Roseibium sp. Sym1: one gene and its partner. The protein of the gene in region 1 binds, or shares a complex with, the protein of each later gene. Links are inferred from orthologs where the notes say so. Each region holds a gene or a part of one and is shown on either strand. Other genes may lie near its edges. The genes, in order: secA and secY.

Region 1 (15,951 bases):
GCCAATGCGCTTCGCCAGTCTGGCGCGTGAACGCCGCCGGAGCGGTCAGCACCTCGGCCCCCTGACGCGCCTGTGTCCGGAAGATCGCCGGAAAGCGGATATCGTAACACACCGCCATGCCGACCCTGCCAAGGGGAAGATCGGCAATCACGGTCCGGGTACCCGGCTCGTAGGTGGCCGATTCCCGCCAGCTCTCGCCATTGGGCAGGTCCACGTCGAACATGTGGATCTTGTCGTATGTCGCCAGGAGAGACCCGTCCGGACCGATCAGGAAGGCGCGGTTGGCCACCTTGCCGTTGCCGGCGAGGACGGCGAGCGACCCCAGATGCAGGTAAATGCCCAGATCCGCGGCCAGAGATCTTGCCATGTTCAGGAAAGGATCGGTGCCGGCTTCGCAAATCCGGTCAAGCAGTTCCTCGCGGCTTTTCACCAGCACGTTCGACATTTCAGGCGTCTGAACATACTGCGCACCGTCCCGGGCCGCTGCCCGGATCAGGTCCGCGGCCGTTTCGGCATTGGCGGCCACAGACTTGCCGCTGCGAAGTTGAACACATGCTGCCGTGAATGAGGTCATCCGACCGCTTACTCCCGTCTAGGATTTTTGAGGCTGTGCGTCTGGGGCACCGCTCCAAGTTAATCAGGACGCGAGCAAGGCGTCCAGTTTGCCGGCCCGCTCCAGCGCGTGCAGGTCATCGCAGCCGCCGACATGGGTTGTTCCGACAAAGACCTGGGGGAAGGTCGACTGACCATTGGCCTTTTGTACCATTTGCTTGCGCAGACCGGGGTCGAACGTCGCGTCATGTTCCTTGTAGGAGACCCCCTTCTTGTCGAGCAGCCTTTTCGCAGCCGTGCAAAACCCGCAAAGTTGGCGCGTGTAGATCACCACTTCAGCCATCAAGTCCAATCCTTTTACCTTGGTGGCCGCCAGCCGGAATTCGAGGGGCCGCACCAGTTCCCGGCGTTATATGCGTGCGCGGCGCAGAAACTCAAGAGACTGTCGAAAAGGTTACGGGAGATCACGGCCGCGCGCCGGTTGCGTGTTCGGATCCACCAGCGCGAAGGTCAGCACATCAACGGATGCGGCGCCGGCGCCAAGCAGACACCTGACACAGGCGGTCACCGTGGACCCGGTGGTCAGGACATCGTCGACCAGCACGAAATGCCGCCCCGGAACGGCACCCAGCCGACGGGCATCGAGCGCGAACGCCGTGCGGACATTCCTGCGCCGGTCCCCTGCCGTCAGGCCGACCTGCTGGCGGGTGCGCTTGAGCCGTTTCAGAAGCAACGGCTCGTACCCGGTTCCGGTTTGCCGCGCCACTTCCCTGGCGAGATCCGCCGCCTGGTTGAACCGCCGCGTCAGACGCCGGGTCCAGTGCAGCGGCACCGGGACGATGAGACTGTCGGACTGAAACAGTTCCTGACCCGACCGAACCATCCAGCGCGCCATGGGACGGGCGAGTTCGCGCCTGCGCGAGAATTTCAGGGAAAGGACCAGTTGCCGCGCGGGACCGTCGTAAAAGGCAACGGCACGCAACCGGTCGAAGAGCGGCGGAGCGGCAATTGCCTGCGGTCCCCATGCGCCCGCACCGACATCATAGGAAAACGGCGTGCCGAGCCGCTGGCACCAGGGCCTTTCCAGAAACGGCGTTTCCCGCCAGCAGGTCGCGCATATCCCCTCCGTCACGCCCACCCGCGCATCACAGCTCAGGCAACGGCGTGGCAGAAGGCCATCCAGGACCGAACCGGCGGCAAACCGGGACAGGGCAAGGAAACGTCCACCGGTCGGCGACAAGCACGGGCTCCCGTTTTTCGTTCATCAGCGAAGGGAAACTACCATGAATTGCACCGGGCCGGAATTGGTGTTCAATCCTGGCTTCTGCGCTGCCCGTGCTTTGACGTCCACGGCCGGATACCATATGTGACCGCAATGATCCCGAAGAAGGCCGAGAGATCCCTTGAGCGCACAGCCAGACCTATTTGATCGTCCGCTCTTTCAGAGCCGCCGGAAGCGCGCCCTCAAGGGCGCAAAACCCGGTGCGGATTTTCTTCTTGAAACCGTGGCCGAGGACCTCTCGGACCGGCTGCTGCTGATCAACAGGCGTTTCGGGACGGCCGTCGATCTGGGCGGCCACACCGGCCGGATCGCACAGGCCATCGCCGACTCGGGCAAGGCCGAAACCGTGCTCAGAGCCGATCTCCTCGTGGCCGATCCCGCCCTGCCGCCGCCCGACCTCGTCTGTGACGACGCGCTCCTGCCCTTTCGGGACCAAAGCGTCGACCTGATCGTGTCGGCGCTCAACCTGCAATTTGTCAACGACCTGCCGGGCTGCCTCGTCCAGATCCGCCGGGCACTCAGGCCTGACGGCCTGTTCCTGGCGACGCTCGCCGGGGCAGGCACTTTGAGCGAACTCCGCGACAGCCTCACCCGGGCGGAACTGGAGATCCGTGGCGGGGCCGCCGCGCGCGTGATGCCGTTTGCCGACACCCGCGATCTCGGCAGTCTGCTGCAGCGGGCAGGGTTCGCGCTTCCGGTCACGGACATCGACACTTTCACCGTGCGCTACGATACCCTGTTCGCGCTGATGGCCGATCTCAGGGCCATGGGCGCGACCAGCGTGCTGAGGGACCGCAGCAGACCCCCCTTGAATCGGCAGGTCCTGTTGCGCGCCGCGGAGCTTTATGCCGAAAACCATGCCGATCCGGACGGCCGGATCAGGGCCACCTTTGCCTTCGTGACGCTCCTGGGCTGGGCGCCCCACGACAGCCAGCAGAAACCGCTGCGCCCTGGCAGCGCCAAGACACGGCTGGCAGACGCTCTCGGTGTGCCGGAACGAAAATTGTAAGGAGGAAGGGATGCCGGCTGGCTCCAACGATGCCGGTCGTTACTTTGTCACGACAGCCTAGCCGCCGCTGCCGCCATCTGTCGCCAGAACGGCGTCGAGCGTGCTCACGACCGCGCCGAACACGTCGTCCCGCAAGGTCTCGCCGATCGCGCCGAAACCCGCGATGATAATGATACCGATAATGGCGACGATCATGCCATATTCCATGGCGGTGGCGCCGCGTTCGTCATGCAGGAAGCGCAGAACAAGACGTCTGGCGGGTCTAAAATCGATCGGCCCGGTTTTCAAATCGAACACTCCCTGCCCGCAGGCATGACATCACGGCGTCAAACGGCTTCCTGCAGATGAGGGATGAGCGGTTCGTCGGCCGCCGGCATCGGATAGTCCCTCAGCCTGGCAGCACGCACCCACTTCAACGCCTGATTTTCGCGTCCATGCGGGATACCACCCCATCTACGACAGATGAAAAGTGGCATAAGTAGGTGAAAATCTTCGTAAGAATGACTGGCGAAAGTGAGCGGAGCCAGACACGCTTCGTTAACTTCTATGCCGAGCTCCTCGTGCAGTTCCCGGATCAATGTCTCCTCGGGCCGCTCACCCGCCTCGACCTTGCCACCGGGAAATTCCCAAAGACCCGCCATGGATTTCCCTTCCGGTCGTTGAGCCAGCAGAATGCGGCCGTCGACATCGACAAGGGCGCAGGCCGCGACGAGCACGATCTTGGTCATAAGCAAGTGTCCGAATTCGAAGCGGCCGCGTAACGCCGCGTTAAGTGTATTTGCGAAAGCACCGTCAGAACTGCGAAGCCTGGAACGAAGCCGCAGGCGATCAGCTGCGGTAGTCACCGTTGATGGCGACATATTCCTTGGTGAGATCGCAGGTCCAGACCGAGGCCTGTCCGGATCCCAGACCGAGATCCACCCGGATGACGATCTCGTCCTCCTTCATGACGGCGGAAGCTGCCGCCTCGCTGTAGTCCGGGTCCCGTTCTCCTTCCACGGCCACCCGCACGTCGCCGAACCAGATGGCGAGCCGGTCGCGGTCCGCGGGTTCCCCGGCCTTGCCGACCGCCATGACGACACGTCCCCAATTGGCGTCCTCGCCGGCGACAGCCGTCTTGACGAGGGGGGAATTGGCAATCGACAGCGCAATTTTCTTCGCCGAGGCATCGCTTTCGGCGCCGTCCACGCGCACTTCGACGAATTTCCGGGCTCCTTCGCCGTCGCGGACAATCTGGTGGGCAAGATCGACCATCACGTCCGCGAGCGCCGCCCGCAATATGTCCACCCGCGGATCGTCAAGCGCGTTCACCGGATCGACACCGTTCTCCGTGGCGGTTCCCGTGGCAAAGAGCAGGACCGTGTCGGACGTGGATGTGTCGCTGTCGACGGTGACAGCGTTGAAACTGCCGTCCACCTCGCCGCTCAACAGCGCCTGCAGCACGGCCGGCGCGATCGGGGCGTCGGTGAAGATAAAGGACAGCATCGTCGCCATGTCCGGCGCGATCATGCCCGCGCCCTTGGCAATCCCGTTGATGGAGACCGTGACACCGTCGAGTTCGACGGTGGCCGTCGCCACCTTGGGATATGTGTCCGTGGTCATGATCGCCCTGGCGGCATCGAGCCAGGACGCGCTGCCCTGGTCCGCCTCCAGCGCATCGACCACGCCGGAAAACTTTTCGGCCGGAAGCGGCTCCCCGATCACCCCGGTCGATGCCAGGAAGATCTCGCTGTCCGGACAACCAAGCGCCCCGGACACGATCTGTGCGGACAACTCAACGGCCGCCTTGCCCCTCTTGCCGGTGAAGGCGTTGGCATTGCCGGAATTGACCAGCAGCGCCCGCGCCGTTCCGCCGCCGATACGGTCCTTGCACCAGTCCACCGGAGCGGAGGAACACCTTGATTTTGTGAAGACACCCGCGACCGACGTGCCTTCGGCCACGGTGGCCAGCAGAACATCCGTCCGGCCCTTGTACTTGATCCCCGCCGATGCGGTGGCAAAGGCAACGCCCCTGATCTCCGGCATGTCCGGATAGGAAGCGGGCGCAAGGGGGGAAACGGTCGTCGACATCGAAGCAGTCCCGGTCAGAAAGAGAACAAGGAGTCTCTAGAGCATGTTTTTTGGGGCCGCAATGGCCTGCGGATCCGGCCAGCAAAAAACCCGGCAGCGGGGAGCTGCCGGGTTCCGGATCTCAGCGGTGCGTCGCCTTATTCGGTGGCTTCGGTTGCCGGTGCGTCTCCGGCGTTTTCCGCCTTCGCAAGGTCCTCATCGATAATCTCGATGGCGACCTTGTCCTTGAGCTCGGCCATGCGCGCATCATAGGCTTCACGCATCAGCTGCTGACGCAGGCCCTGGGCAACATCTTCCAGGCTCGGCTTGTCCTGGCGGCGCTTGTCGTCCAACCGGATGACATGCCAGCCAAACTGGGTCTCCACAGGCTCCTTCGTATAGGAACCGGTCTCCAGGGCAAGCGCTGCATCCTCGAACGGCTTGACCATCTGGCCCTTGGCGAAATAGCCGAGGTTGCCACCGTTCGGGCCCGAGGGGCCGGTCGATTTTTCACGCGCCAGCTCGGCGAAATCCGCGCCCTCGTCGAGCTGCTTGATGATTTCCTCGGCTTCCGCCTTTTCCTTCACCAGGATGTGACTGGCGTTGAGTTCCTCAGCGCCTTCGAAATCCGCGAATTCCTTGTCATAGGCCGCCTTGAGATCTTCTTCCGAGATATCGGCGTTGATTTTCTGACCCAGATACGCATTGCGCAGGGCCCGAAGCTGCAGGAATTCCAGCTGCTTCTGGAAGTCCGGATCCTTGTCGAGACCGGCTTCACGGGCCGCGTGCGCCATCAATTCCATATCGATCATCACGTCAAGCAGCAGCTTGCGCCACTGGGTCGGCGGAAAACGCTGCAATTCCTGGCCGAGATCCTGGGCGGCAAATGCCATATCGGCTTCCGTGATTTCCGCGTCGCCGACCTTGGCAACGACATCGCCGGGCTCTTGCGCGGACAACGAGGCGGATCCGAGCGTCAGGGCCAGGAAGGAAACGGCAAGCGCCTGGGCCGGCCTGCGCATCGAAATTCGGAACATGAGAAGTCCTTTACCTATCGGAATGGTATTCTTTCAGCCCCCGCTCGAAGGAGGGCGTCGCTACTTTGCGCATTCCAGCGGCGTTGACAAGCATTCAGCCCCCTCTTATCTGTCGAGCGTTCTGGCTTTCAGGCCGGGATGGCATCTTTTCGGCCGCGTTCACCGGCCAGCGCGTTGCGCTTGGCGGCAACGTGGACAGCAATTGAGACGATTTCATGGGCAGGCGCCGGAATGCCAGTTGGCGCCGCCCTTTAGGGAAGGACCGCCACATGGCTGGCCTTGGCGCTTTAGCACGTAAGATTTTCGGTTCGGCGAACGACCGGAAGGTAAAGACATTTCGGGCAGGGGTCGAACAGATCAACGCCCTCGAACCGGAAGTTCAGGCGTTGTCGGACGAGGCCCTCAGGGCCCGCACCGACGAATTCCGGACCCAGCTGAAAAACGGCGCGAAACTCGACGATCTTCTTGTCCCGGCCTTCGCAACAGTCCGCGAGGCCGCCCGTCGTGCTCTCGGCCAGCGCCACTACGATGTGCAGCTGATCGGCGGCATGGTGCTGAATTCCGGCCAGATCGCCGAAATGCGCACCGGTGAGGGCAAGACGCTGGTGGCAACGGCGCCGGTCTATCTCAACGCCCTGACCGGCCGGGGCGTTCACGTGGTGACCGTGAACGATTATCTGGCGCAGCGCGACAGCGAGTGGATGGGCCAGGTTTACAGGTTTCTCGGCCTGACCGTCGGCTGCATCACCCACGGCCTCAGCGACGAGGAACGCCGTGCGGCCTATGCAGCGGACGTGACCTACGGCACCAACAACGAATTCGGCTTCGACTACCTCCGCGACAACATGAAGCACGACCGGGCGTCGATGGTTCAGCGTGAACATGCCTATGCGATCGTTGACGAGGTCGACTCGATCCTGATCGACGAAGCCCGTACCCCGCTGATCATCTCCGGTCCGCTGGAAGACCGCTCCGAATTCTACAACACGGTCGACGCGTTCATTCCGAACCTGACCGAAGAGGATTACGAGCTCGACGAAAAGGCGCGTTCGGCCACCTTCACCGAGGCGGGCAACGAAAAGCTCGAAGGCCTGCTGAGCGAAGCCGGCCTGCTGAAGGGCGATTCCCTTTATGACGTGGAAAACGTCTCGGTCGTGCACCACCTGCAGCAGGCGCTGAAGGCGCACAAGCTGTTTCAGCGCGACAAGGACTACATCGTCCGCAATGGCGAAGTCGTCATCATTGACGAGTTCACCGGCCGCATGATGCCGGGCCGCCGCTTCTCGGAAGGCCTTCACCAGGCCCTGGAAGCCCGCGAAAAGGCCCATATCCAGCCGGAGAACCAGACGCTCGCCTCGATCACGTTCCAGAACTATTTCCGCATGTATGACAAGCTGGCCGGCATGACCGGCACGGCGTCGACGGAAGCGGACGAATTCGCCGACATCTACAAGCTGGACGTGGTCGAGATCCCGACCAACATGCCGGTCAGCCGGATCGATGACGACGACGAGGTCTACCGGACCGTCCAGGAGAAGTTCAACGCCATCGTCACGCTGATCGACGACTGCAAGGAACGCGGACAACCGGTTCTGGTCGGCACGACGTCCATCGAAAAATCCGAGATGCTTGCCGAAATGCTGAAAAAGCACGGCTACAAGCAGATCGATCTCAGCGACCCGGCCGCATTTGCCGCCGCCCAGAAAACAGATGACGGCAAGACCAAGGCCTTCGCCGTCCTCAATGCCCGCTATCACGAGCAGGAAGCCTTCATCGTCGCCCAGGCAGGTCTGCCGGGTGCCGTGACCATTGCCACCAACATGGCCGGCCGCGGCACGGACATCCAGCTCGGCGGCAACGCCGACATGCAGATCGAGATGGAACTGGGCGAGATGCCGGAAGGCGCTGAACGCAGCGCACGGGAAGCCGCCATCCGGGACGAAGTCGAGGCGCTCAAGCAAAAGGCGCTGGCCGCGGGCGGCCTATACGTGATCGGCACCGAGCGCCACGAAAGCCGCCGTATCGACAACCAGCTGCGCGGCCGCTCCGGCCGTCAGGGCGACCCGGGCCATTCGAAGTTCTTCCTGTCGCTGCAGGATGACCTGATGCGCATCTTCGGTTCCGAGCGCATGGATTCCATGCTGCAGAAGCTCGGCCTCGAAGAAGGCGAGGCGATCATCCACCCCTGGATCAACAAGGCGCTGGAAAAGGCGCAGCAGAAGGTCGAGGCACGCAACTTCGACATCCGCAAGAACCTGCTCAAGTTCGACGACGTGATGAACGACCAGCGCAAGGTCGTCTTCGACCAGCGTATCGAACTGATGGACAGCGATGCCATCCAGGACGCGGTCAGCGACATGCGCCAGGACGTTGTCGAGGACCTGGTCTCCAACCACATCCCGGAGCGCGCCTACCCGGAACAATGGGACACGGACGGCCTGCAGGAAGAGGTGAAGAAATATCTCAACCTCGACCTGCCGATCAAGGACTGGGCCGCCGAGGAAGGCATTGCCGACGAGGAGGTCAAGGACCGTCTGCGCAAGGCCGCCGACGAGACCATGGCCCAGAAGGTCGCCAAATATTCACCGGACATCATGCGGCAGGTGGAAAAGGCGATCCTCCTGCAGACGCTCGACAACCTCTGGCGCGAGCACCTGGCCAATCTCGATCACCTGCGCTCCGTGGTCGCCTTCCGCGGCTACGCCCAGCGGGATCCTCTCCAGGAGTACAAGACAGAGGCCTTCACGCTGTTCGAATCCATGCTCGCGCAACTGCGCCAGATGACAACGGCCCAGCTGCTGCGCGTGGAACTGGTGACCGAGCAGCCGCCGCAAATGCCGGATGAGCCCGAAATGCATCCCCATCACATCAACCCGTTGACCGGGGAAGACGAGATGGCACTTGCCGACAGCCAGCAGGGCGCTGCCGCCGCGCGCGATCCGAACAATCCCGCAAGCTGGGGCAAGGTCGGCCGCAACGAAGCCTGTCCCTGCGGATCGGGCAAGAAATTCAAGCACTGCCACGGCGCTCTCGTTTGAGTGCCGCGGCAACATCCAGATACCCTTTATGAGACACTCGCTGAAGAAGGCTCAGCTCTTCCTGAAGAACCGGCGGCAGCCGAAATGCTGTTTCATCTGGATCCCCAAGACCGCGGGCACGTCATTTTTCAACTGGCTGCGTGACGCGATCGGCATGGAAGAACTGCTCGACCGCAAGACCGTTCCGACATTCCCGAATGTCGGCGCGGTCACCTTCGGGCACTATCACTATGCAACGCTTGTGGAACTGGGCATCGTCTCAAGGCGCTACAACAGGAGCTCCTACAAGTTCGCCGTCGTGCGCAATCCCTATACGCGGGCGATTTCGCTCTACAACTACATGCTGGACAAAAAGAAGATCGAGCAGATTTCCTTTGAGAAGTTTCTCGATGACGTTCACATGAAGCGGCCGCCGGTTGGACCTTACAACTCCTGGGGCCTGTCCCAGACCAATCCCCAGATAGACTGGCTGATTTCTCCCAAGGGCGGCCTGATCACGGATCAGGTCTTCCGCTTCGAGAACCTTGACAATGTCGAGGCGGAGCTGTCGGCGCGGCTCGGCTTCACCCCCAAGTCCAGCCTGCCCAAGTTGAACACGTCCAAGCCGTCCGGACAGTTCGAGGACAAGATCCTCAACAACCGGGAAAACATCGACAAGATCAACGAGATCTACAAGCGCGACTTCCTCTGGTTCGACTACGAGATGCTATAGGGCCAGGACCGGCAAAACGATACCGGAACGGCAGCTTGCGCCTTACCGCACAGGACGTTTCTGCATTGCACACGTTTCCTTGTGTCGGCGCCGCGCTTCCTTTACGGTGCGTCACGAGCAACAAGCTCGTGCAGGGGTACTCGGAAACAACAATAACGACAAACCGGAAATGCCATTTCCGAGGATAGCCATCCCCTGCGCGCCAGCGGAGGTCAGGCGGTATGGGTACGTTTCACATCGAGATCATCAAGCCGTCCCACTACGATGACGACGGTTATGTCCTGCAGTGGTGGAAGGCCTGGATTCCTTCCAACTCCATGGCCTGTCTCTATTCGATCGCCCAGGATTGCGCAGAGCGCAAAGTGCTCGGTGAAGACACCCGAATATCGGTCAACGCCTATGACGAGATGACCATGCGTGTACCGCTTGGCCAGATCATAAAGAACACGAAGGACAATGGCGGGATCGTCTGCCTTACCGGCGTACAGTCCAACCAGTATCCGCGGACCCTCGACATTGCCCGCCAGCTCCGGCGCGAGAACGTGACCGTCATCATGGGCGGATTTCATGTGTCCGGGTGCCTGTCGATGCTCAAGGAGATTCCGCCCGACCTGCAAGAGGCTCTCGACATGGGCGTGACCCTGTTTGCGGGCGAGGCGGAGGAGCATTTCGAAAGCCTGTTGCGCGACGCCGCGCAAAACAGTCTGAAGCCGATATACAACGTGATGAACGACCTGCCCGGTCTGCAGCACCAGGTGCCGCCGCTCCTGCCGGAAGCCATCGTGCGGAAATATGACGGCAAGCTGTCTTCCTTCGATGCCGGGCGCGGGTGCCCCTTCCAGTGTTCCTTCTGCACGATCATCAACGTTCAGGGACGCAAGTCCCGCTGGCGGGACGCGGACGATATCGAAAATCTGATCCGGGCCAACCATGCCCAGGGGATCCACTCCTTCTTCATCACCGACGACAATTTTGCCCGGAACAAGAACTGGGAACCGATCTTCGACCGGATCATCCAGCTGAAGGAGCAGGACGGTATCCGGATCCACTTTCTGATCCAGATCGACACGCTTGCCCACCGGCTGCCGAATTTTGTCACAAAGGCGGCCCGCGCGGGCTGCACGCACGTCTTTATCGGGCTGGAGAGCATCAATCCGGAAAATCTCGCCCATATGAAAAAGGGCCAGAACCGCATCACGGAATACCGCAGGATGTTCCAGTTGTGGAAAGAGGCCGGCATCATGACCTATGCCGGCTTCATCATGGGCCTGCCGAACGACACACCCGAAAGCATTCGCAGGGATATCGAGATCATCAAGCGGGAGTTGCCCGTCGACATGCTCGAATTCACGATGCTGACCCCGCTCCCCGGATCGGAGGACCACCAGAAGCTCTACGAAAGCGGCACCTGGCTCGACCCGGATCTCAACCGCTACGATCTGGAACACACCACCTGTGAACATCCGCTGATGAGTCCGGAGATCTGGCAGAAGACCTACAGGGACATCTGGGACTGGTACTATACCGACGAGCATGTCGAGACGCTGATGCGCCGCAATGTTGCCTATGGCATCAAGCCCGTGCGCGTCTGGCGCCTCTGTCTGCAGATCTACGGTGCCATGCGGTTCGAGGGCGTTCATCCGCAACAGTGCGGGTATTTCCGCTACAAGGATCCCCATCAGCGCAGGCCCGGGTTCCGCCGCTGGCCCGCGGTTCTTCACTATCCTGCTTTCGCGATGGAAAGCCTCGCCAAATACCTGCGCTTCGGCCTGTATGGCTGGAAGCTGCACAGGATGCGCAAGCGGATCCAGAAGGATCCCGCGAATGCCACCTACAGCGATTTCGCGATCCAGCCGGTGGAAGACGCCGAGGCCGAGAACCTGGAGATTTTCAATCTCAACGACGCCTCCAGGGAAGCGGTTGCCAAGGCCAGGCGGCAAAAGGAAATTTTGGAAAAAACAAAAAGCGCGGATGGCGGGATACTGGAAAAAGCACAGTAGAATCAATCTATTGAGATCAGGTCTCTTTCGCGAAAGCTGGAGTGGAGCCGTGGAGGTGAATGCGGCTCTTTCGCCGGAAAGTCCACCTGAGAGACAGTCCCAGTCCATCGAAACGCCCACCGCGATCCCGTTCCGTCCCGACGGAATTCAGGACAGGGCAAAGACATGACTGGCCTTTTTGTGTCATTTCCGGCAGTTTGCGCCGAATATCACAAGAACCTGACGGTCCATGCAGCCAAAATCCGCTACTGAAATCTACGTGAACCGGCGACAGGCAACGCGCCCCCAGTCGCCGCTTCTGAGCCTCGTTGTGCCGGTCTTCAACGAAGAAGACGTGATCACCCATTTCCTGGAGGCCACGCGGCCGGTGCTGAACCAGACCGGCCTGGCCTACGAATATGTATTCATCGACGACGGCAGCCGCGACAGGACCGCGGAGATCCTGTCGCAAGAACTGGCGGGCGGCCTGCCCGGACGGCTCCTGGGCCTGTCGCGCAATTTCGGCAAGGAAGCCGCCCTGTCTGCCGGGCTGGAAGCGGCCAAAGGCGATATCGCGGTCATCATCGATGCCGACCTGCAGGACCCGCCCGAACTCATCCTCCAGATGCTGGACGGATGGCGGGCCGGCTATGATGTCGTATATGGCCTGCGCGTCGACCGGTCGTCCGACACGCTGATGAAGCGTTCGACCGCGGGCATGTTCTACCGGCTGTTCAACCGGCTCGCCAATATCGACATGCCCGCCAACGCCGGCGACTTCCGCCTGATCGACAGGGTCGTGATCGACGCGCTCATGAAGTTGCCGGAACGCAATCGCTTCATGAAGGGACTGTTTGCCTGGGTCGGCTTTCAGACCATGGCCATTCCCTACGAGCGGCCGCCGCGAAAAGCCGGCGCGGGCAAGTTCAACTACTGGAAACTCTGGAATTTCGCACTCGACGGTCTGACCGGTTTCACCACACTGCCGCTGAGGGTCTGGTTCTACGGCGGGGCACTGGTCTCGGTCGGCGCCTTCGCCTACGCACTCTATCTGACGCTGCGTGTCCTCATTGGCGGTATCGATGTTCCCGGCTATGCGTCGCTGATGGTCGCGCTGCTGTTTTTCTCCGGGGTGCAGCTGCTGTCGATCGGCATGATCGGAGAATATATCGCCCGGCTGTTCAATGAAGCCAAGCAACGACCGGTCTATGTCCTGCAGGATGTCATCGAGGGAGCACCGGCCAATGTTGACGCCGCAAACGGCCAGGCGGACGAGCAGGCTGATGTCCGGTAGAACGCGGCACGAACGGCTGAGGACGGAATCCGCGGCAGCGGGCAAATTCGCCATTGTCGGCGTGCTCGCCACCCTGACCCACACTGTCGTTGCCGCCGGCATGCTGCAGTCAGGCACGCTTTCCGCCTTCCCGGCCAATATCTGCGGTTTCCTGACGGCCTTTGGCGTCTCCTTCTGCGGGCATTACTTCTGGAGCTTTGCCCATCTGCGCCAGCAGGGAAAGGCGCTGAAAAGCATGATCCGGTTCCTGATCATCGCCCTTTCCGGATTTGCCGTGAATTCGTTTGTCCTGGCGCTCTGGCTGGAGCTCACACCGTGGCCGGACCTTCTCGGCCTCCTGGTCTCGATCGCCATCGTGCCGGCCCTGTCTTTCCTCGGAGCGCGGCTGTGGGCCTTTTCCCATCGCCCCGCAGAAACCTGATCCTTCACGAGACACTTGCATGACGGCATCGCGCGCAGCCCTGATCTATGGCGGACTGATCTGTCTCTTCTACGCCCTCGTTCCGGCCCTGACCTTTCCCACTCCGCCGCTCGATGTCGTCGAAGGGTTCGCCTGGGGGCGGGAACTGCAGTTGGGCTATACCAAGCACCCGCCCATGCAGGCCTGGCTGCTCGAAGCGAGCTACAGGCTGACCGGAGGCGGGACCCAGGGAGGATACTGGCTGAGCACGATCTGCGCCGCCCTTGGCTATCTGTTCATCTGGAGGCTCGCCCGGCGCCTGGGCCTGTCACCCTGGCAGGCTTTCTGGGCCTTGGCCCTGACCAGCGTCACCTTCTATTTCACCCTGCCGATGCCGGAATTCAATCCGAACATCCTGCAGGTGCCGGTCTGGGCCGGGATGATGCTGCTTTACCACCGCGCCCTTGAAAAGGGCCGTCCGGGCGACTGGATCCTGCTTGGCGCGCTCGCCGCCTTCGGTCTCTACACCAAGTATTTCGTTGCCCTTCTGATCGGCACGATCGGTCTCTACACCCTGGTTTTTGCAGATGCCCGGCGCCACCTCTTCACGCTGGGGCCCTGGGTCTGCGCGCTCACCTGCATCCTCCTGCTCGTCCCGCACCTGATGTGGCTGCTGCAAACGGATTTCCTGACCCTGCAATATGCCGCCAGCCGCAGCAATCCGGCTGGATCGCTTGTGGATCATGTATTCAATCCGCTGAATTTCCTCGGCGCGCAGATCGGCAACCATGGCGGTCTCCTCCTGGTGGTGCTGGCCGGTCTCGGCTGGCGGGAAGTCCGTCTGCTGAGCGCGCGGCGGTCACGGAACCTGCACCGGCTGGCGCCTCCGCAGGACCGCTTCCTCTTGTGGTTCGCCTTCGTTCCGCTCACCGTTGTCGTGCTGGCATCCGCCCTGACCGGCAACGAGTTCGAGCACATGTGGGGCACGCCGATGTTCGTGCTCTCCGGCATGGTGGCGGTCAGGTACCTTGCCCTGCCGGCGCTCTGGACCTTTCCGCGCCGGGCATTCGCCGCCGTGGTCGCCATCCAGGCGATCTTTCTGGGTGTACTGTTCGGCCAGGCGGTGCTCGAACCGCTCTGGAAAACCAAGCACACCCGCATCCATTACCCCGGACGGGAAATCGGCGAGGATCTCGCCCGGATCTGGCGGCAGGAAACGGGAACCGACCTCGCCTACGTCGCCGGCGACATGTGGTCGGCCGCCAACGTATCGCTCTATGCGCCGTCGCGCCCGTCCATGTACTACCTGCACAGCCACACGCTCTCCCCCTGGATTGACCTGGTGGACATCCAGAAGAAGGGTGTGATGATCGTCTGGCGCGGCGACAGCGAAAAGCCGCTCGACGAGCTTCTCGCCTATTATCCGGACGCGGTCCGGGACGGGTCCGCAACGTTCTCCTACGGTGCATACGGCACCATACCTGACGTCACGGTGAACTGGATGATTGTCCCTGCGGGCAAGGTTGCGGACACGCCGGTGAATTCAGGTACGCATGAGTGATCACCGTCTGGAAACCGGCACCAAACACCACTACCTTGGCGCCATGATCAGTATGGCGGACATTGACGGCATCGAGGACTGGCTTATCGGCCAGGCCCTCGGCACACCCGACATGGCGGCGATGTTCGGCGAAATGTGCGAACGCCTGCGCCAGTGCAATGTGCCGGTTGACCGGGCCATGCTGGCCTGGTCGACCCTGCATCCGCTGATCGAAGCCGAAATCGCGTTCTGGGAAAGCGGCAACGCGGTCCAGCACGAAACCATCGAGCACTCCGCCGAAGAGACCGAGGACTGGCTGAAGAGCCCGGTGCGCGCGGTTCTGATCAGCGGCGAGCCGATGCTGCGCCGCCGGCTGACAAACGCCAACGCCCCGACGGAATTCCCGCTGCTGGAACGTCTGGCCGAAACCGGCTACACGGACTATCTCGTGATGCCGACCGCATTCGACATTCCCTCCATCCCGAGTGAATTCACCAAAACGGGACTTGTCGTCAGCTGGGCCACCCGCGAAGCGGCCGGCTTTTCCGACGATGCCCTGACCGCCATCAACTATATCCAGAAGCGGCTTGCGCTGGCGGCCCGCGCCACGCTGGAAGGCCAGATCAGCAGAACCATTGCCGAGACCTACCTGGGCAAGATCGCCGGCGGCAGGGTCCTGAGCGGCCAGATTCGCCATGGCGATGGCGAAACCATCGACGCGGTGGTCTTCTTCTCCGACATGCGCAATTCCACGGCCATTGCCGAGTATCTCGGCCCGGATGACTACCTGACCTTCCTGAACACCTATTTCGAAGCCACTGCCGGAGCCATTCTGGACCGGGGCGGCGAGGTCCTCGACTTCATCGGCGATGCCGTGCTGGGCGTGTTTCCCATAGGGCCGAGCGGGCTGAACGATGCCATTCAAGCGGCGATCGAGACCGCAGACGAAAGCCGCCGCAGGCTTGAGGCGCTAAACGCCGATCCGGCTCTGGCACATCCTCTGAAGGCCGGCATCGCGCTGTCGGTCGGTTCCGTGATGTTCGGCAATATCGGTGTGCC
Region 2 (9,238 bases), 2.3 Mb from region 1 along the record:
AGGTCCGTGAGTCAGGCCGGAACGAGGTCATCAAGACCTGGAGCCGCCGCTCGACGATCCTTCCGCAGTTCGTAGGTTTGACCTTCGGCGTCTACAACGGTCAAAAGCACGTTCCGGTGCTGGTGTCTGAAGAGATGATTGGTCACAAGTTCGGCGAGTTCTCGCCGAGCCGGACCTACTACGGACACGGCGCCGACAAGAAGGCAAAGAGGAAGTAACGATGGGCAAGCCGAAGCGTGAGCGGACGCTCGCTGACAACGAGGCTCGGGCAATGACCCGCATGCTGCGCATTTCCCCGCGCAAGCTGAACCTCGTTGCGGCTTCGATCCGTGGTAAAAAGGTCGGCTCCGCGATTGCGGACCTGACATTCTCCCGCAAGCGCATCGCGCAGGACGTCAAGAAGACCCTGATGTCCGCTGTTGCCAACGCGGAAAACAACCATGACCTGGACATCGACAACCTCGTGGTTGCCGAGGCTCATGTTGGCAAGGCTTTTGTCATCAAGCGCTTCCAGGCCCGTGCACGTGGACGCGTCGGCCGGATCGAGAAGCCGTTCTCGAACCTGACCATCGTTGTGCGCGAAGTTGAGGAGACTGCCTGATGGGACATAAGACAAACCCGATCGGCATGCGCCTCGGGATCAACCGCACCTGGGACTCCCGCTGGTACGCGAACAAGAACGAGTACGGCGACCTTCTTCACGAAGACTTCCGCATCCGCGAACTGCTGATGAAGGAACTGAAGCAGGCAGCCGTTTCCAAGGTCGTGATCGAGCGTCCGCACAAGAAGTGCCGCGTGTCCATCCACTCCGGTCGTCCGGGCGTGGTCATCGGCAAGAAGGGTGCAGACATCGAGCGTCTTCGCAAGAAGATCGCCGACATCACCAATTCGGAAGTGCACATCAACATCGTTGAAGTGCGCAAGCCGGAAATCGATGCGACCCTGGTTGCCGCGTCCATCGCGCAGCAGCTGGAACGCCGTGTTGCCTTCCGCCGCGCCATGAAGCGGGCCGTCCAGTCCGCCATGCGTCTCGGCGCCCAGGGCATCCGGATCAACTGCGGCGGCCGTCTCGGCGGTGCGGAAATCGCGCGTATCGAATGGTACCGTGAAGGCCGCGTGCCGCTCCACACCCTGCGTGCCGACATCGACTACGGTGTTGCTAGCGCTCACACGGCTTACGGCGTGTGCGGTGTGAAGGTCTGGATCTTCAAGGGTGAAATTCTGGAGCATGACCCGATGGCGTCCGAACGCCGTGCGACGTCTGCCTCCGAAGGTAACCAGGGTGATCGCGGCGGACGCCGGGATCGGGGCCGCGAGCGCGCAGCTTAAGTTAAGCTGCCTGCCGCTCGTTAGACAAGAAAGACGAGAGAAGAACGATGCTGCAACCGAAGCGCACCAAGTTCCGCAAGCAGCACAAAGGCCGCATCCACGGCTTGTCGAAGGGAGGCACTGACCTCAACTTCGGCGCATTCGGTCTGAAGGCGATTGAGCCGGAGCGTGTAACGGCACGTCAGATCGAAGCGGCCCGTCGTGCTATGACCCGCCACATGAAGCGTGCGGGTCGTGTTTGGATCCGGATCTTCCCGGACGTGCCGGTTTCTTCGAAACCTGCTGAAGTCCGTATGGGTAAGGGTAAGGGTTCACCGGACTACTGGGCTTGCCGTGTCAAGCCTGGCCGGATCATGTTCGAGATTGACGGTGTGCCGGAAGACGTTGCGCGTGAAGCCATGCGTCTTGCCGCTGCCAAGCTGCCGATCAAGTGCCGTTTCGTTCAGCGTATCGGCGAGTAAGGCAGGCGAGGAGTTATAGCCATGAAGGCGACCGATGTACGGGCCAAGACCCTCGACGAGCTCCGCTCGGAGCTCGAGGGCCTGAAGAAAGAGCAGTTCAACCTGCGCTTCCAGAAGGCTACGGGTCAGCTTGAAAACACAGCGCGTGTCCGGCAGATCCGCCGCGACATCGCGCGTATCCAGACGATCATGCGCGAGAAGCGCGTGTCGGCGAACGCGTAAGGAGACGGCCATGCCGAAGCGTATCCTGCAGGGCACCGTTGTCAGCGACGCCAATGACAAGACGGTGACGGTGAATGTGGAGCGCCGCTTCACGCACCCGCTGCTGAAGAAGACCGTGCGTCGGACCAAGAAGTACCGCGCACACGACGAAAGCAACCAGTACAAGGTTGGCGACATTGTTCAGATTGAAGAATGCGCGCCGGTCTCGAAAAACAAACGTTGGACCGTGGTCACCCAGTGACCGCTGTTCATTAGTGAGCATCAGGCGCCCGTGACCCGAGCGCCAAGAGAAGAACAAGGCAGCCAGTCATGATTCAGATGCAAACAAACCTCGACGTCGCCGACAACTCCGGCGCCCGTCGTGTCATGTGCATCAAAGTGCTCGGCGGCTCCAAGCGTAAATATGCCCAGGTTGGCGACATCATCGTCGTCTCCGTCAAAGAGGCAATTCCGCGGGGCCGCGTCAAGAAGGGCGACGTGATGAAGGCTGTCGTCGTGCGCACGGCAAAGGATATCCGCCGTCCCGATGGCAGCGTGATCCGGTTCGACCGCAATGCGGCCGTGCTGGTCAACAACAATAAGGAGCCGGTCGGCACCCGTATCTTTGGTCCGGTGCCGCGCGAACTCCGTGCAAAGAACCACATGAAAATCATTTCGCTCGCGCCGGAGGTGCTCTGATGGCTGCGAAAATTAAAAAAGGCGACACGGTGGTCGTGCTGACCGGCCGTGACAAGGGTAAGTCCGGCGAAGTCATCCAGATGCTGCCGGCCGACAACAAGGCCCTGGTCCGCGGGATCAACATGGTCCGCCGCCACCAGAAGCAATCCCAGACGCAGGAAGCCGGCATTGTGGCCAAGGAAGCCCCGATCCACGTTTCCAACATCGCGCTGGCCGATCCGAAGGACGGCAAGGCGACCCGCGTCGGCTTCAAGGTGCAGGAAGACGGCACCAAGGTCCGTGTGGCCAAGCGCTCGGGAGACCTGATCGATGGCTGAGACCACTAATGTGCCGCGTCTGAAGACGCATTACGATGAAGTCGTGCGCAAGCAGCTTCTGGAAAAGTTCCAGTACAAGAACGTCATGCAGGTTCCGCAGCTGGAAAAGATCGTCCTGAACATCGGTGTCGGCGAAGCTGTCGCGGACTCCAAGAAGGCACGTATCGCAGCTGAAGACCTGGCCATGATTGCCGGTCAGCGGCCGGTCATCACCAAGGCGAAAAAGTCGATCGCGACCTTCAAGGTTCGCGAAGGCATGCCGCTTGGTGCCAAGGTGACCCTGCGCCGTCAGCAGATGTACGAATTCATGGACCGTCTGATCACCATCGCGCTGCCGCGCGTTCGTGACTTCCGCGGACTGAACCCGAAGAGCTTCGACGGTCGCGGCAACTACGCCATGGGCATCAAAGAACACATCGTGTTCCCGGAAATCGAGTACGACAAGGTCGACCAGATCTGGGGCATGGACGTGATCGTTTGCACCACGGCGCCGACGGATGACGAGGCGCGCGAGCTTCTGCGCGCGTTCAACTTCCCGTTCACGAAGTAACGGGCAAGGAAGGGAACGACGATGGCGAAGAAAAGCGCAGTCGAAAAAAACAAGCGCCGCGAGAAGCTTGTCAAGAAATACGCTGAGAAGCGCGCCGCTCTGAAAGCAATGGCCAAGGATGACACCCTGTCCCTGGAAGAGCGTTACAATGCCCGCCTGAAGCTGGCGAAACTGCCGCGGAACTCCGCGCCGAACCGTGTTCGCAACCGTTGCGAAGTGTCCGGCCGTCCGCGCGGTTTTTACCGCAAGCTGAAGATGTCGCGTATTGCGCTTCGTGAACTGGGTTCCCTGGGCAAGATCCCGGGCCTGGTCAAGTCGAGCTGGTAAGGAGAAACTCCGATGGCAATTTCTGATCCGTTGGGGGATATGCTGACCCGGATTCGCAACGCCCAGATGCGTCGCAAGAACAAGGTCAATTCACCAAATTCCAAATTGCGTGCGCATGTACTTGATGTGCTCGCAAAAGAAGGGTACATCCGTGGCTACACCACGGTTGACTACGAGGGCGGCAAGTCCGAGTTGGAAATCGAACTGAAGTATTTCGACGGTGAGCCGGTTATCCGCACGATTGAGCGGGTTTCCAAGCCGGGCCGCCGCGTTTACTCGTCGGTGAAAAACATCCCGCATGTCTCTAATGGCCTGGGCGTGTCGATCATTTCGACCCCGCGCGGCGTCATGAGCGACCATCAGGCGCGGGACGAAAATGTAGGTGGTGAGGTTCTTTGCCGCGTCTTCTGATGCGGCTTCCTCGCTTTTGAAACAACGACAAGGTTGGTCAAATGTCTCGTATTGGCAAAAAGCCAGTCCCCGTGCCAAGCGGGGTAACGGCATCGATCGACGGTCAGACGGTTTCGATCAAGGGCCCGAAAGGCGAAAAGTCTTTCCTGCTCAACGAACTCGTTCTGGCCGAAATGACGGATGACGGTATCAAGATTGATCCGCGCAACGACACCAAGCCGGCTCGCTCCATGTGGGGCATGAGCCGGACCATGGTTCAGAACCTGATCACGGGTGTTACCGAGGGCTTCAAGAAAGACCTCGCCATCACCGGTGTCGGTTACCGCGCGCAGGTCCAGGGTAAGAACCTTCAGCTGGCGCTCGGTTTCTCTCACGACGTTGTCTATCCGATTCCGGAAGGCATCGACATCGTGTGCCCGAAACCCACGGAAATCAGCATCACCGGCACCGACAAACAGCGTGTCGGCCAGGTTGCCGCTGAAATCCGCGAATTCCGCCCGCCGGAGCCCTACAAGGGCAAAGGCGTTCGTTATGCAGACGAGTTCATCGTCCGCAAAGAAGGCAAGAAGAAGTAACGGACCCAGATCATGGCGAACAGCAAACAAGCTTTCGAGCGCCGCCGCGATCGCGTGCGCCGTTCGATCCAGAAAGCCGCGAACGGTCGTCCGCGCCTTTCTATCTTCCGCTCGTCGAAACAGATCTACGCCCAGATCATCGACGACGCGAAGGGGCATACGATTGTCTCTGCTTCAACGATCGAAAAAGATCTCAAGGGCAGCCTGAAAACGGGCGCCGACGTGGCTGCAGCTGCAGCAGTCGGCAAGCTTGTGGCCGAGCGCGCAACCGCCGCCGGCGTCAAGCAGGTCGTGTTCGACCGTGGCGGTTACATGTATCATGGGCGCGTCAAGGCGCTTGCTGATGCGGCCCGCGAAGGTGGACTTGAATTCTGACCAGCGCCCGTTGGCGCTCTTAAGAACGGAAGACGTATAAAATGGCGAGACATGAAAATCGCGATCGCGACGAGCGAGACAGCGAATTCGTCGACAAGCTCGTTCACATCAACCGCGTTGCCAAGGTGGTCAAGGGTGGCCGTCGTTTCGGCTTCGCAGCGCTGGTAGTGGTTGGTGATCAGAAGGGCCGCGTCGGCTTCGGTCATGGCAAGGCACGCGAAGTGCCGGAAGCCATCCGGAAAGCAACTGAGGCAGCAAAGCGCACCATGATCCGCGTGCCGCTGCGCGAGGGCCGGACCCTGCATCACGATGTCGAGGGCCGTCACGGCGCCGGCAAGGTGCTGCTGCGTGCCGCTCCGGCCGGTACCGGTATCATTGCCGGTGGTCCGATGCGTGCCGTCTTCGAAACGCTCGGCGTTCAGGACGTTGTGGCCAAGTCGCTGGGGACTTCCAACCCCTACAACATGGTTCGCGCAACCTTTGCAGCGCTGACCAAGGAAGACAGCCCGCGCTCCGTCGCTGCCCGCCGTGGACTCAAGGTCTCCGTGCTGCAGTCGCGGCGTCGTGACAACACCGATGAGGCGGCACCGGCGGCTGCCGAGGCTTGACCTTGGCGGCTACGGTCCCCAGCTGAAAGAGGGTAGGTTCCATGGCGAACACCGAAAAGACTGTGACGGTCGAACAGATCGGCAGCCCGCTGCGCCGTCCGAAGGACCAGCGCGCGACGCTCGTCGGTCTCGGCCTGAACAAGATGCACCGCCGTTCCACACTGAAGGACACTCCTGAAGTGCGCGGCATGATCAATAAGGTCCAGCATCTCGTTCGCGTCGTCGAAGACAACGCGTAAGAACGGGGTGAGGAGATAAAGACATGAAGCTCAACGAACTTCGTGACAACGAAGGTGCCACCTCCGACCGCATGCGTGTCGGCCGTGGCATCGGGTCCGGAAAGGGCAAGACCGGCGGCCGTGGTGTCAAGGGTCAGAAATCCCGTTCCGGCGTTGCCATCAAAGGCTTTGAAGGCGGTCAGATGCCGCTTCACCGCCGTCTGCCGAAGCGCGGCTTCACGAACATTTTTGCCAAGGACTACAACACCGTGTCCGTCGGCCGTGTTCAGAAGGCGATCGATGCAGGCAAGCTGAATGGTTCCGAGACGGTTACCGTCGAGGCCCTGAAAGCAGCAGGCGTCGTCAAGCGGGTCCGTGACGGTGTGCGCATCGTTGCCAATGGTGAGCTCACCACCGCAGTGACCTTTGAAGTTGCCGGTGCCTCCAAGGGCGCTGTTGCAGCGATCGAAAAAGCAGGCGGCAAGGTTGCCGTTCTCGGAGCTCAGGCTTAACAGCCTGGGCTTCACCCATTTCCTGGGCAAGCATTCCGGAGTAGGGCATGGCATCCGCCGCCGAGCAACTGGCGTCAAATCTCAATTTCTCAGCTTTCGCCAAGGCTGAAGAACTCAAAAAGCGCATCTGGTTCACACTGGGGGCGCTTTTGGTTTATCGACTGGGCACTTACATTCCGCTGCCCGGCATCAATCCCGAAGCCTTCGCGCAGGCCTTCAGCCAGGCCCAGTCCGGCATCATCGGCATGTTCAACATGTTTGCCGGCGGTGCCGTCGAGCGCATGGCGATCTTCGCCCTCGGCATCATGCCGTATATCTCGGCCTCCATCATCATGCAGCTGATGACGACCGTCGTGCCGTCTCTGGAGCAGATGAAGAAGGAAGGCGAGCAGGGCCGCAAGGTCATCAACCAGTATACCCGTTACGGAACAGTGATTCTGGCCGCGTTCCAGGCCTACGGCATCGCCGTCGGTCTCGAGGGCGCGAGCAACGTTGTCACCGATCCGGGCTGGTTCTTCCGGGCGTCCACCGTGATCACGCTGGTCGGCGGCACGATGTTCCTGATGTGGCTGGGCGAGCAGATCACGTCGCGCGGCATCGGCAACGGCATCTCGCTGATCATCTTCGCCGGTATTGTCGCCGGTCTGCCGTCAGCGGTTGTTCAGACGCTCGAACTGGGCCGTCAGGGATCGCTTGCGACCTGGATCATCCTGGCCGTGATCATCCTCGCGGTTGTCGTGATCGGGCTTATCGTGTTCATGGAACGCGCGCAGCGCCGCCTTCTGATCCAGTATCCGAAGCGGCAGATGGGCAACCGCATGTTCGAAGGCAACACTTCGTTCCTGCCGTTGAAACTCAACACCGCGGGTGTGATTCCGCCGATCTTTGCCTCGTCCCTGCTGCTGGTTCCCGCGACCCTGTCCGGGTTCGGCCAGGGGTCCGGCAACGAATGGCTGACCTACATCACGGCTGCGCTCGGTCATGGACAGCCCCTGTTCATGGTCTTCTACGCGGCCATGATCATCTTCTTCTGTTTCTTCTACACGGCGATCGTGTTCAATCCGAGCGACACGGCCGACAACCTGAAGAAACATGGCGGGTTCATTCCGGGCATCCGTCCGGGCGAGCGCACGGCACAGTATATTGACTACGTGCTCACGCGCATTACGGTGGTGGGTGCAATCTATATCACCATCGTTTGTCTATTACCCGAATTCCTCATTTCGGCGACAGGCGTTCCGTTCTATTTCGGGGGAACTTCACTGCTGATTGTCGTGAGTGTGACAATGGATACCGTATCGCAGATCCAGGGCCACCTGCTTGCGCATCAGTATGAAGGGCTGGTGAAAAAAGCGAAACTCAGGGGGAAACGTCGATGAGGCTTATTCTGGTTGGACCGCCAGGAGCGGGGAAGGGGACACAGGCCGCGCACCTTGTCGCGAAATACGGCATACCGCAACTGTCCACCGGAGACATGCTGCGGGCCGCGGTCGCAGCCCAGACCCCGGTAGGCCTCAAAGCCAAGGAAGTCATGGATGCGGGCGGTCTCGTTTCCGACGAGATCGTTGTCGGTATCATCCGCGACCGGATCGCCGAGGACGATGCCAGGAAGGGATTCATTCTCGACGGGTTCCCGCGCACGCTTGCCCAGGCCGAGGCTCTTGACCAGATGCTCGACGCCAACAGCCTGAAGCTGAATGCCGTGCTGGAGCTTCGGGTTGACCAGTCCCAGCTTGTCGATCGCATCATCAAGCGCGCGGAAGATGCCAAGGCCGCCGGCCAGCCGGTGCGCAAGGACGACGACCCGGAAGTCTTCAAGCAACGTCTTGAAGCATACAACCGCGACACGGCGATTGTGGTCCCGTATTACGAGAAGACGGGCCTGCTTTCGGTGATCGACGGAATGCAGTCCATCGAAGATGTGACGTCGTCAATAGATTCCGTTCTGCAAGGACTTGACGAAAAGGTTTAGAGCCGTTAAACGACGCGCTCTAGCTGACAGTTTAGCCGGTTCCATGCATGTGGGACCGGCATTCTCTGTGCCGGGATCGCCCCGGCATTTTCGTACCCGCAAGGGCCGGACTCCACCGGACGCGGGCTTTACCCACTGCGGCCAGACCAGCGGTCCGGCGCACAACATGGAGACGAACGTGGCACGTATTGCTGGCGTTAACATCCCGACGAACAAGCGCGTTGTCATCGCGCTTCAGTACATTCACGGCATTGGCGCGAAATTCGCCCAGGAAATCATCGAAAAGAACAATATCGATGCCGCCCGCCGTGTGAACGAGCTTTCCGACGCAGAAGTTCTGTCCATCCGCGAAACCATCGACCGCGACTACCTCGTGGAAGGTGACCTTCGCCGTGACACCGCAATGAACATCAAGCGTCTGATGGACCTTGGCTGCTATCGCGGCCTGCGTCACCGCCGCGGCCTGCCGGTTCGCGGTCAGCGGACGCACACGAACGCCCGCACCCGCAAGGGTCCGGCGAAACCGATCGCTGGCAAGAAGAAATAATCATCGCCCCGCGATTGGTGGTGGAGCTGCCGGCATTACGGCAGTGACGAGATCAATAAAAGGACACAAGAATGGCTAAAGACACGACGCGCGTGCGTCGCCGCGAACGCAAGAACATTTCTTCTGGCGTTGCGCA

What was found.
Region 2: the proteins of secA (region 1) and secY are in contact, whole or in part, in a crystal structure (PDB 3DIN), measured with the Thermotoga maritima proteins. The link is inferred for Roseibium sp. Sym1 from one-to-one orthologs. Residues at the interface, in WP_004082002.1 of Thermotoga maritima: Glu261, Ala262, Arg263, Lys300, Ala301, Arg302, Thr303, Ile304, Ile305, Leu323, Tyr324, Asp325, Pro326, Val329, Ser330, Tyr333, Ile336, Lys340, Phe345, Val349, Glu363, Phe364, Tyr374, Ser375, Gly376, Gly377, Glu393, Ile395, Thr482, Ser483; in WP_004081795.1 of Thermotoga maritima: Glu108, Gly109, Glu110, Glu111, Ala236, Glu237, Arg238, Arg239, Ile240, Thr241, Ile242, Gln243, Tyr244, Ala245, Arg246, Arg247, Val248, Thr249, Gly250, Arg251, Arg252, Val253, Tyr254, Gly256, Ala257, Ser258, Thr259, Tyr260, Leu261, Pro262.

What each region holds. Positions count from the first base shown.
Region 1 is NZ_CP114786.1:2,251,322-2,267,272, reverse strand. What follows is about bases 5,865-9,167. They hold secA (preprotein translocase subunit SecA), read left to right. Parts: upstream 5,865-6,198; coding sequence 6,199-8,967; downstream 8,968-9,167. Other genes in these bases: O6760_RS10375 (sulfotransferase family 2 domain-containing protein), read left to right, coding at 8,996-9,167; O6760_RS10385 (peptidylprolyl isomerase), read right to left, coding at 5,865-5,929. In the rest of the region: O6760_RS10420 (carbon-nitrogen hydrolase family protein), read right to left, coding at 1-574; grxC (glutaredoxin 3), read right to left, coding at 638-895; O6760_RS10410 (ComF family protein), read right to left, coding at 1,007-1,792; O6760_RS10405 (class I SAM-dependent methyltransferase), read left to right, coding at 1,956-2,843; O6760_RS10400 (Flp family type IVb pilin), read right to left, coding at 2,901-3,140; O6760_RS10395 ((deoxy)nucleoside triphosphate pyrophosphohydrolase), read right to left, coding at 3,170-3,571; bifunctional glutamate N-acetyltransferase/amino-acid acetyltransferase ArgJ, read right to left, coding at 3,672-4,913; more of O6760_RS10385, read right to left, coding at 5,051-5,864; more of O6760_RS10375, read left to right, coding at 9,168-9,679; O6760_RS10370 (B12-binding domain-containing radical SAM protein), read left to right, coding at 9,901-11,679; O6760_RS10365 (glycosyltransferase family 2 protein), read left to right, coding at 11,909-12,952; O6760_RS10360 (GtrA family protein), read left to right, coding at 12,942-13,373; O6760_RS10355 (glycosyltransferase family 39 protein), read left to right, coding at 13,393-14,913; O6760_RS10350 (adenylate/guanylate cyclase domain-containing protein), read left to right, coding at 14,906-15,951. UniProt on the Escherichia coli protein: Required for protein export, interacts with the SecYEG preprotein conducting channel.
Region 2 is NZ_CP114786.1:4,531,719-4,540,956, forward strand. Bases 5,908-8,796 are described here. They hold secY (preprotein translocase subunit SecY), read left to right. Parts: upstream 5,908-6,630; coding sequence 6,631-7,962; downstream 7,963-8,796. Other genes in these bases: rpmD (50S ribosomal protein L30), read left to right, coding at 5,908-6,092; rplO (50S ribosomal protein L15), read left to right, coding at 6,116-6,583; O6760_RS20750 (adenylate kinase), read left to right, coding at 7,959-8,555; rpsM (30S ribosomal protein S13), read left to right, coding at 8,734-8,796. In the rest of the region: rpsS (30S ribosomal protein S19), read left to right, coding at 1-218; rplV (50S ribosomal protein L22), read left to right, coding at 221-601; rpsC (30S ribosomal protein S3), read left to right, coding at 601-1,329; rplP (50S ribosomal protein L16), read left to right, coding at 1,377-1,790; rpmC (50S ribosomal protein L29), read left to right, coding at 1,812-2,012; rpsQ (30S ribosomal protein S17), read left to right, coding at 2,023-2,253; rplN (50S ribosomal protein L14), read left to right, coding at 2,322-2,690; rplX (50S ribosomal protein L24), read left to right, coding at 2,690-3,007; rplE (50S ribosomal protein L5), read left to right, coding at 3,000-3,557; rpsN (30S ribosomal protein S14), read left to right, coding at 3,579-3,884; rpsH (30S ribosomal protein S8), read left to right, coding at 3,897-4,295; rplF (50S ribosomal protein L6), read left to right, coding at 4,337-4,870; rplR (50S ribosomal protein L18), read left to right, coding at 4,883-5,245; rpsE (30S ribosomal protein S5), read left to right, coding at 5,287-5,853; more of rpmD, read left to right, coding at 5,895-5,907; more of rpsM, read left to right, coding at 8,797-9,102; rpsK (30S ribosomal protein S11), read left to right, coding at 9,174-9,238. UniProt on the Escherichia coli protein: The central subunit of the protein translocation channel SecYEG. Consists of two halves formed by TMs 1-5 and 6-10.